2 regions of the Kitasatospora sp. NBC_01287 genome follow, and region 2 is predicted to be linked to the other one. Evidence: predicted binding sites of a transcription regulator. Region 2 holds the regulator's gene; the other holds the start of a gene.

What was found. The regulator HrcA, encoded in region 2, represses chaperone genes, less so after heat shock. The targets are predictions, from matches to a motif close to TTNGCACTCNGNNNNNCNGAGTGCNAA.
Region 1: the regulator HrcA is predicted to act here: its motif matches at 1,984-2,010, upstream of groES (co-chaperone GroES).

The regions. Positions count from the first base shown of each region.
Region 1 covers NZ_JAPEPB010000001.1:5,519,744-5,523,950, forward strand. Annotated here, with positions in the region: gene OG455_RS23915 (polysaccharide deacetylase family protein) at 1-425, shown strand, start outside; gene OG455_RS23920 (class I SAM-dependent methyltransferase) at 398-1,585, opposite strand; gene OG455_RS23925 (hypothetical protein) at 1,598-1,903, opposite strand; gene groES (co-chaperone GroES) at 2,153-2,458, shown strand; gene groL (chaperonin GroEL) at 2,589-4,207, shown strand, end outside.
Region 2 covers NZ_JAPEPB010000001.1:6,166,101-6,170,307, forward strand. Annotated here, with positions in the region: gene OG455_RS26670 (hypothetical protein) at 5-589, opposite strand; gene htpX (zinc metalloprotease HtpX) at 635-1,561, opposite strand; gene hrcA (heat-inducible transcriptional repressor HrcA) at 2,077-3,099, shown strand; gene dnaJ (molecular chaperone DnaJ) at 3,174-4,207, shown strand, end outside.

The sequences.
Region 1 (4,207 bases), 650 kb from region 2:
ACCACATCCAGAACCACACGCTGCACCACCCGGCCATGAGCACCAAGTCCGCCGCGGTGCAGAAGAGCGAGGTCTGTGGCGACCAGCAGGTGCTCACCCAGCAGTACGGGGCCGCGCCGTTCCTGTTCCGCCCGCCCTACGGCGACGGCGCCAACACGCCGACGCTGAACAGCGCCGTCCAGCAGTGCGGCCCGCGGGCGATCGTGCTGTGGCACGAGACCATGCAGATCCACGACATGCAGTACCAGACCGGCGACAAGAAGCTGAAGCCCGGCGACATCATCCTGGCCCACTTCCGCGGTCCCAAGGACCTCAAGGGCGAGACCATGACCCAGATGTTCGGCGAACTGCTCAGCCGCATCCAGGAGCAGGGCTACTCGGTGGCGCGCCTGGAGGACTACATCCAGGCGCCGCCGGCCGGCTGAGCCAGCAGCATGGTCGGGGCGTCGGCGACCCGGGTCAGGAAGACGGTGGCCGAGCCCGGCCCCTCGGGCTTCAGCTGCCGGCGCAGCTCCTCCGGCGTCAGCCCGATGCCGCGCTTCTTGATCACCACGGTGCCCACCGCCCGCTGCCGCAGCAGCGCCTTGAGCTTCTTGACGTTGAACGGCAGCACGTCGGTGATCTCGTACGCGTGGGCGTAGGGCGTGGGCACCAACTGGTCCGAGGCCAGGTAGGCGATCATCGGGTCGATCAGCGCGGCGCCGAGCCGCTCGGCGACCTCGGCGACCAGGTGGGCGCGGATCACCGCGCCGTCCGGTTCGTAGAGGTAGCGGCGGACCGGCCCGGCGGGGGGATCGGGGAGCCGGCCGCCGGTGAGGCTGTGCGGTCCCGGCAGCAGGGTGGCGCGGTGCGGCGCGTCGGTGGCCGGCCCGGTGCCGAACCAGAGCACGGCCTCCTTGACCTCGCCGTGGTCGGAGACCCACTCGGCCTCGGCGTCCTCGGGGACCGCCTCGTGCGGGATCCCCGGCGCCACCTTGAGCGCGCCGAAGCGGGTGGCGCGCCCGGCCCCGATCGCCCAGGAGAGCGGCGGGGAGTAGGCGGCGGGGTCGAACACCCTGCCTTTCGCGGTGCGCCGGGCCGGGTCGGTGAAGACCGCGTCGAAGCCGTCCAGCGCCACCTCGGCGACGTCCGCGCAGCGCACCTCGATCAGTTCGGACAGGCCCAGCGCCGCCGCGTTGGCGGCCGCGGCCGCGCAGGCCAGCGGGTCCCGGTCGACCGCGAGCACCGAGATGCCGGCCCTGGCCAGCGCGATCGCGTCCCCGCCGATCCCGCCGCACAGGTCGGCCAGCCGCCGCACCCCCAGTGCGGCGAAGCGCCGTGCCCGCCAGTCGGCCACGGTGCGCCGGGTGGACTGCTCGACCCCGTTGGGCGTGAAGTACATCAGCCGCGCGTCGTCCCCGAACTTCGCCTCGGCCCGCTGGCGCAGCCGCGCCTGGCCCAGGGCCGCCGAGACCAGCTCCGCCGGGTGCTCCCGCCGCAGCCGGGTGGCCAGGGCCAGCTCCTGCTCGGGGGCGTACGCGCGCAGTTCGTCCAGCAGCCGCCGCCCCGGCTCGGTCAGCAGCTGCGCAAAGGTCTCGGTCTCCACCCGTCCATTCGATCACGACAGCAGCGGCAGCAGGGCGAGGCAGCAGAGGCCGAGCTGGAGGGCGGCGGCGCCCGGGCGCCGCAGGCAGAGGCAGACCAGGCCGCTGGCGGCCGTCACGCCCAGGCAGCCCCAGTAGAGGACGGCGGCCTTGCGGAACAGCCCGTCGAGGCCGTCCTCGCCGACCCGGCTCGCCATCGAGAAGACGGCCAGCACGAAGCCCGTGGCGAGGACGAGGTCGAGGGCCAGCAGGCCCAGGACCAGCTGCCGGTCGCGCTGCCGGGTCGGGGCGGGCCGGTGCTGCTGCTCGGGGATCGTCATACCGGCGAGTCTGACCTGCCCGCCGCTGCCGCACATGAGTACGGATACTCGGGCTTCCTGACGGTCCCGCGGGCGCGCCGTTGGCACTCTGGTTGACTGAGTGCTAACCGCGGCCTATGGTCGTTCCTGGCACTCCCCCCAGGGGGAGTGCTAACGCGACAACACCGGTCTGACCCCCGCGACGGCAGGCCACCGATGTCGCCACCTACCTGATAGACAACCCCGTAATCTCCGAAGGGGAGCTCGGACGTGACCACCAGCAGCAAGGTTGCCATCAAGCCGCTTGAGGACCGCATTGTGGTCCAGCCGCTCGACGCCGAGACCACCACGGCCTCCGGCCTGGTTATCCCGGACACCGCCAAGGAGAAGCCCCAGGAGGGCGTCGTCCTGGCCGTCGGCCCGGGCCGCTTCGAGGACGGTAACCGTCTTCCGCTCGACGTCACCGTCGGCGACGTCGTCCTGTACTCGAAGTACGGCGGCACCGAGGTGAAGTACGCGGGCGAGGAGTACCTCGTCCTCTCGGCTCGCGACGTTCTCGCCATCATCGAGAAGTAAGCAGTCCGGCGGGCCTCGCGGTTCGTCATCCAGCCCGCCCCGGATCCGTGTCAGCAGTGACAGGGGCCCGGGGCGCGGCTGTTGGTACACCTGACGTCACGTAACGCAGATATCCCGAGGGAACGGAATCATGGCGAAGATCCTGCAGTTCGACGAGGACGCCCGCCGCTCGCTGGAGCGCGGTGTCAACAAGCTGGCCGACACCGTCAAGGTGACCATCGGCCCCAAGGGCCGCAACGTCGTCATCGACAAGAAGTTCGGTGCGCCGACCATCACCAACGACGGTGTCACCATCGCCCGCGAGGTCGAGCTGGACGACCCGTACGAGAACCTCGGCGCGCAGCTCGTCAAGGAGGTCGCCACCAAGACCAACGACGTCGCGGGTGACGGCACCACCACCGCCACCGTGCTGGCCCAGGCCCTGGTCAACGAGGGTCTGCGCAACGTCGCCGCCGGTGCCGGCCCGGCCGCCCTGAAGAAGGGCATCGACAAGGCCGTCGCCGCCGTCACCGAGCACCTGCTCTCGATCGCCCGCGAGATCGAGGGCAAGGACGACGTCGCCGCCGTCGCCTCGCTCTCCGCGCAGGACCCGCAGGTCGGCGAGCTGATCGCCGAGGCGATCGACAAGGTCGGCAAGGACGGTGTGATCACCGTCGAGGAGTCCAACACCTTCGGCGTGGAGCTGGACTTCACCGAGGGCATGCAGTTCGACAAGGGCTACCTGTCGCCGTACTTCGTCACCGACGCCGAGCGTCAGGAAGCGGTCCTCGAGGACCCGTACATCCTGATCAACCAGGGCAAGATCTCCTCGATCCAGGAGCTGCTCCCGCTGCTGGAGAAGATCCTCCAGGGCGGCACCTCCAAGCCGCTGCTGATCATCGCCGAGGACGTGGACGGCGAGGCGCTCTCCACCCTCGTGGTGAACAAGATCCGCGGCACCTTCAACGCGGTGGCCGTCAAGGCCCCGGGCTTCGGTGACCGCCGCAAGGCGATCCTGGGCGACCTGGCCGTGCTGACCGGCGCCACCGTGATCTCCGAGGAGGTCGGCCTCAAGCTCGAGCAGGCCGGTCTGGACGTGCTGGGCTCCGCCCGCCGGGTGACCATCACCAAGGACGAGACCACCATCGTCGACGGCGCCGGTGACAGCGAGGCCGTTGCCGGCCGCGTCGGCCAGATCAAGGCCGAGATCGCCTCGACCGACTCCGACTGGGACCGCGAGAAGCTGCAGGAGCGCCTGGCCAAGCTGGCCGGCGGGGTCTGCGTGATCAAGGTCGGCGCCGCCACCGAGGTGGAGCTCAAGGAGCGCAAGCACCGCCTGGAGGACGCCATCTCGGCGACCCGTGCCGCGGTCGAGGAGGGCATCGTCGCCGGTGGTGGCGCCTCCCTCGTGCACGCGCAGAAGGTGCTCGACGGCGGCCTGGGCCTGACCGGCGACGAGGCGACCGGTGTCTCGGTGGTCCGCAAGGCGCTCGCCGAGCCGCTGCGCTGGATCGCCCAGAACGCGGGCCTCGAGGGCTACGTCATCACCCACAAGGTCGCCGAGCTGGAGGCGGGCTTCGGCTACAACGCCGCCACCGGCGAGTACGGCGACCTGCTGAAGGCCGGCGTCATCGACCCGGTCAAGGTCACCCGCTCCGCCCTGGAGAACGCCGCCTCGATCGCCTCGCTGCTGCTCACCACCGAGACCCTCGTGGTGGAGAAGCCCGCCGACGAGGAGGCCGCGGCCGGCCACTCGCACGGCGGCCACGG
Region 2 (4,207 bases):
GGCCTCACAGCCCGGGCGCGCCCCAGACCGGGAACCAGCGGCTGAGGTCCGCCTCCAACCGCAGGTCGTTGCCTAGCATCGCCTTCACCTGCAGCTCCAGCGGGCTGTTGCGCTTCTCGCCGCCGCCGGGCATCGGGGCGAAGGGGTAGAAGGAGCCGCGCTTGTAGAGGTAGACCAGCGCCAGCGACTGCCCCGCCTCGTTGCGGAAGCCGACCAGCGAGCAGAGCAACTGCGGGCCGAAGCCGTTGGCCTCCAGCTCGCTGTTGACCGCGTGCAGGTCGTTGACCAGGTCCGGCAGCTCCTCGGGGGTGTGCCGGGCGAGCAGCCAGGAGTAGCCGTACTCGTCGCGGCTGGCCTCCACCGGGGTCCCGCCGCCCGCGGTGTCGGCGTCCAGCAGGGCCCGCACCTGCCGTTCCACCTCGCCGAACGCGCCGCCCTCGACCGCCGCGAAGCAGACCGAGCCGAGCCCGGTGGGCGTGAAGCCGGCGGCGGCCTCCAGGGTGAGGGCGGCCGACGGCACGCCGAAGAGCTGGTCGAGGTCCGGCTTGACCGGCTTGCTGCGGCCGAGCAGCGCGTCCAGGAATCCCACGGGTCGTTCCCTTTCAGTGGCAGCGTCAGTAGCAGCTGTTGGGGGTCAGCGTCCCAGCTCGGCGGAGATCTTGCCCAGCTGCTCCAGACGCTGCTCCAGGCTGGGGTGGGTGGACAGCAGCTGCGTGGCCGTCTCGCGGGCGCTCAGCGCGGGGGCGAAGTAGAACGCGTTGTAGGCCTGCGACTGGCGCAGGTCCTGGGTCGGGATCGCGGCGATCTGCCCGGTCACCTTGGTCAGCGCCGAGGCGAGCGCGCTGGGCCGGCCGGTGAGCTGGGCGGCGGCGCGGTCGGCGGCCAGCTCGCGGTAGCGGGACAGCACCCGGGTGAGCAGGAAGCTGAGCGCGTAGACCACCACGCTGACCAGCGTGACGGCGATCATCACGAACGCGGCGTTGTCATTGTTGTTGTTGTTCCGGTTGCCGCCGCCCATCATGCCGCTGTAGAGCGCGATCCGGGTGATCGCACCGGCCAGCACGCCGAGGAAGCCGGCGATGGTCATCACCGCGACGTCCCGGTGCGCGACGTGCGAGAGCTCGTGCGCCAGCACGCCTTCCAGCTCCTCCGGCTCCAGCCGGCGCAGCAGGCCGGTGGTCACGCAGACCACCGCGTTCTGCGGGTTGCGGCCGGTGGCGAAGGCGTTGGGCATGTCGTTGTCGGCGACCGCGACGCGCGGCTTGGGCATGTCGGCCAGCGCGCAGAGCCGGTCAATGGTGCCGTGCAGCTGCGGATACTGCTCCGGGGTGACCGCGTGGGCGCCCATCGCCCGCTCGGTGATCTTGTCGCTGAACCAGAACTGCGCGACGAAGAGCCCGCCCATCAGCAGCACGATCAGCGGCCAGGCGCCCTTCAGCAGGACGATCAGCACACCCGTGAAGCCGACGTACAGCAGCCCGATCAGGAACATCGTGGTGACCATCCGCGTGGACAGTCCACGGTCGGGCGCGAAGCGGGTGTGGGGGCCGGACGCCGACATGGCTGCTCCTTGTGTCCATCAGGTCTCCAGACCGGGGCGGTCGTACCGCCTCGGTCCCAGTTGCTATCGATGCTGCCACTTCGCCCGGCGGCGGGCACCACCCTGGTCCGGCGCGGTCGCGTGACGCGCGTCGCGGCCGGTCGGCCGGGGAGCCTCGCGGAGTGATCCGCGCGGCATCCACGGCCAGGGCGTTCCTGCCGTCGGACCCGGGCCCTACACTGGCAGGTACGGTTTTGGCACTCCACTGTGCAGAGTGCCAGGCCAATTCTGACCCAGTACCCGTAGTGCCCGACCCAGTACCTGGACAACGCGCGAAGAGGGAGGTGCGTGCCATGTTCGACGAACCCGATTCCGACCCGCGTCCCACCGGCCGCGACTCGGCCGGCGACGCGCCGGCCGGCAGGCCCGCGCCCGCCGCGCGTCCGGCCCGGTCGGCAGCCGCCAAGTCCGCGCCGGCCGGCAGGCCCGCGCCCGCCGCCCGCGCCGTCAAGAGTGCCGAGGTCAGCAGGCTGGAGATCCGCCAGCTCGACGAGCGCAAGCTCGCCGTACTGCGTGCCATCGTCCAGGACTACGTGGGCACCGAGGAGCCGGTGGGCTCCAAGGCCCTGGTCGAGCGGCACAACCTCGGCGTCTCCCCGGCCACCGTGCGCAACGACATGGCCACCCTGGAGGAGGACGGCTACATCCAGCAGCCGCACACCAGCGCCGGCCGGATCCCGACCGACAAGGGCTACCGGCTCTTCGTCGACCGGCTGGCCGAGGTCAAGCCGATGAGCGCCCCCGAGCGCCGGGCGATCCGGCACTTCCTGGACGGCGCCGTCGACCTGGACGACGTGGTGGCCCGCACCGTGCGGCTGCTCGCCCAGCTGACCCGCCAGGTCGCCGTGGTCCAGTACCCCTCGCTCTCCCGCTCGACCGTGCGCCACGTCGAGCTGGTCGCGCTCGCTCCGGCCAAGGTGATGCTGGTGCTGATCACCGACACCGGCCGGGTCGAGCAGCGGGTGTTCGACTGCCCGGCCCCGGTCCACGAGAGCACCCTGGCCGACCTGCGCGCCCGGCTGAACGCCAGAGCCGGCGGCCAGCGCTTCCCCGACGTCCCGGCCCTGGTCGACGACCTGCCGGCGGCCTTCGAGCCCGCCGAGCGGCCGATCGTCTCCACCGTCCTCTCCACCCTCTTCGAGTCGCTGGTCGAGCAGAACGAGGAGCGGATCATGCTGGCCGGCACGGCCAACCTGACCCGTTTCGGCCACGACTTCCCGCTCACCATCCAGCCGGTCCTGGAGGCCCTGGAGGAGCAGGTGGTGCTGCTGCGCCTGCTCGGCGAGACCGCGGACAGCGGCATGATGGTGCGGATCGGTCGGGAGAACGAGTACGAGGGCCTCAATTCCACCTCGGTCGTCTCGGTCGGTTACGGTTCGGGCGAGGAGAGTGTGGCCAAACTCGGAGTGATCGGTCCCACTCGGATGGACTACCCCGGCACGATGGGGGCGGTCCGGGCGGTTGCCCGGTACGTGGGGCAGATCCTGGCCGAGTCATAGAGCACCCCTACTACATGTAGTAGACAGACCAGTCGCAGCAGGACCTTCTACAGGCGGAACAAGCGGAGCATTTGGTGGCCACGGACTACTACGCGGTACTCGGCGTCCGACGGGACGCGGGGCAGGACGAGATCAAGAAGGCGTTCCGGCGCCTTGCCCGTGAACTGCACCCGGACGTCAACCCGGACCCCAAGACGCAGGAGCGGTTCAAGGAGATCAACGCCGCTTACGAGGTGCTCTCGGACCCGCAGAAGCGGCAGGTCTACGACCTCGGCGGCGATCCCTTGTCGCCCAACGGCGGTGGCGCGGGCGGATTCGGCGCGGGTGCGGCGGGCTTCGGCTTCTCCGACATCATGGACGCCTTCTTCGGCGCGGCCTCCGGGCAGCGCGGCCCGCGCTCGCGCACCCGGCGCGGCCAGGACGCGATGATCCGCCTGGAGATCACCCTGGAGGAGGCCACTTTCGGCACCACCAAGGAACTCCAGGTCGACACCGCCGTCACCTGTACCACCTGCAGCGGTGAGGGTGCGGCCCCGGGCACCTCGGCGCAGACCTGCGACATGTGTCGCGGCAAGGGCGAGGTCTCCCAGGTCACCCGGTCCTTCCTGGGCCAGGTCATGACCTCGCGCCCGTGCCCGCAGTGCCAGGGCTTCGGCACCGTGGTCCCGACCCCGTGCCCCGAGTGCGCGGGCGACGGCCGGGTTCGGGCCCGGCGCACCCTCACGGTCAAGATCCCCGCCGGTGTCGACAACGGCACCCGGATCCAGCTGGCCGGCGAGGGCGAGGTCGGCCCCGGCGGCGGCCCGGCCGGCGACCTCTACGTGGAGATCGCCGAGACCAGCCACCCGACCTTCCAGCGCCGCGGGGACGACCTGCACTGCACGGTCACCATCCCGATGACGGCCGCCTCGCTCGGCACCCAGGTGCCGCTGCAGACCCTGGACGGCCTGGAGGAGGTCGACATCCGGCCGGGCACCCAGTCCGGCCAGTCGATCCCGCTGCACGGACGGGGCGTCACCCACCTGCGCGGGGGCGGCCGGGGCGACCTGATAGTGCATGTCGAGGTGCAGACGCCCACCAAGCTCGACCCCGAGATGGAGGACCTGCT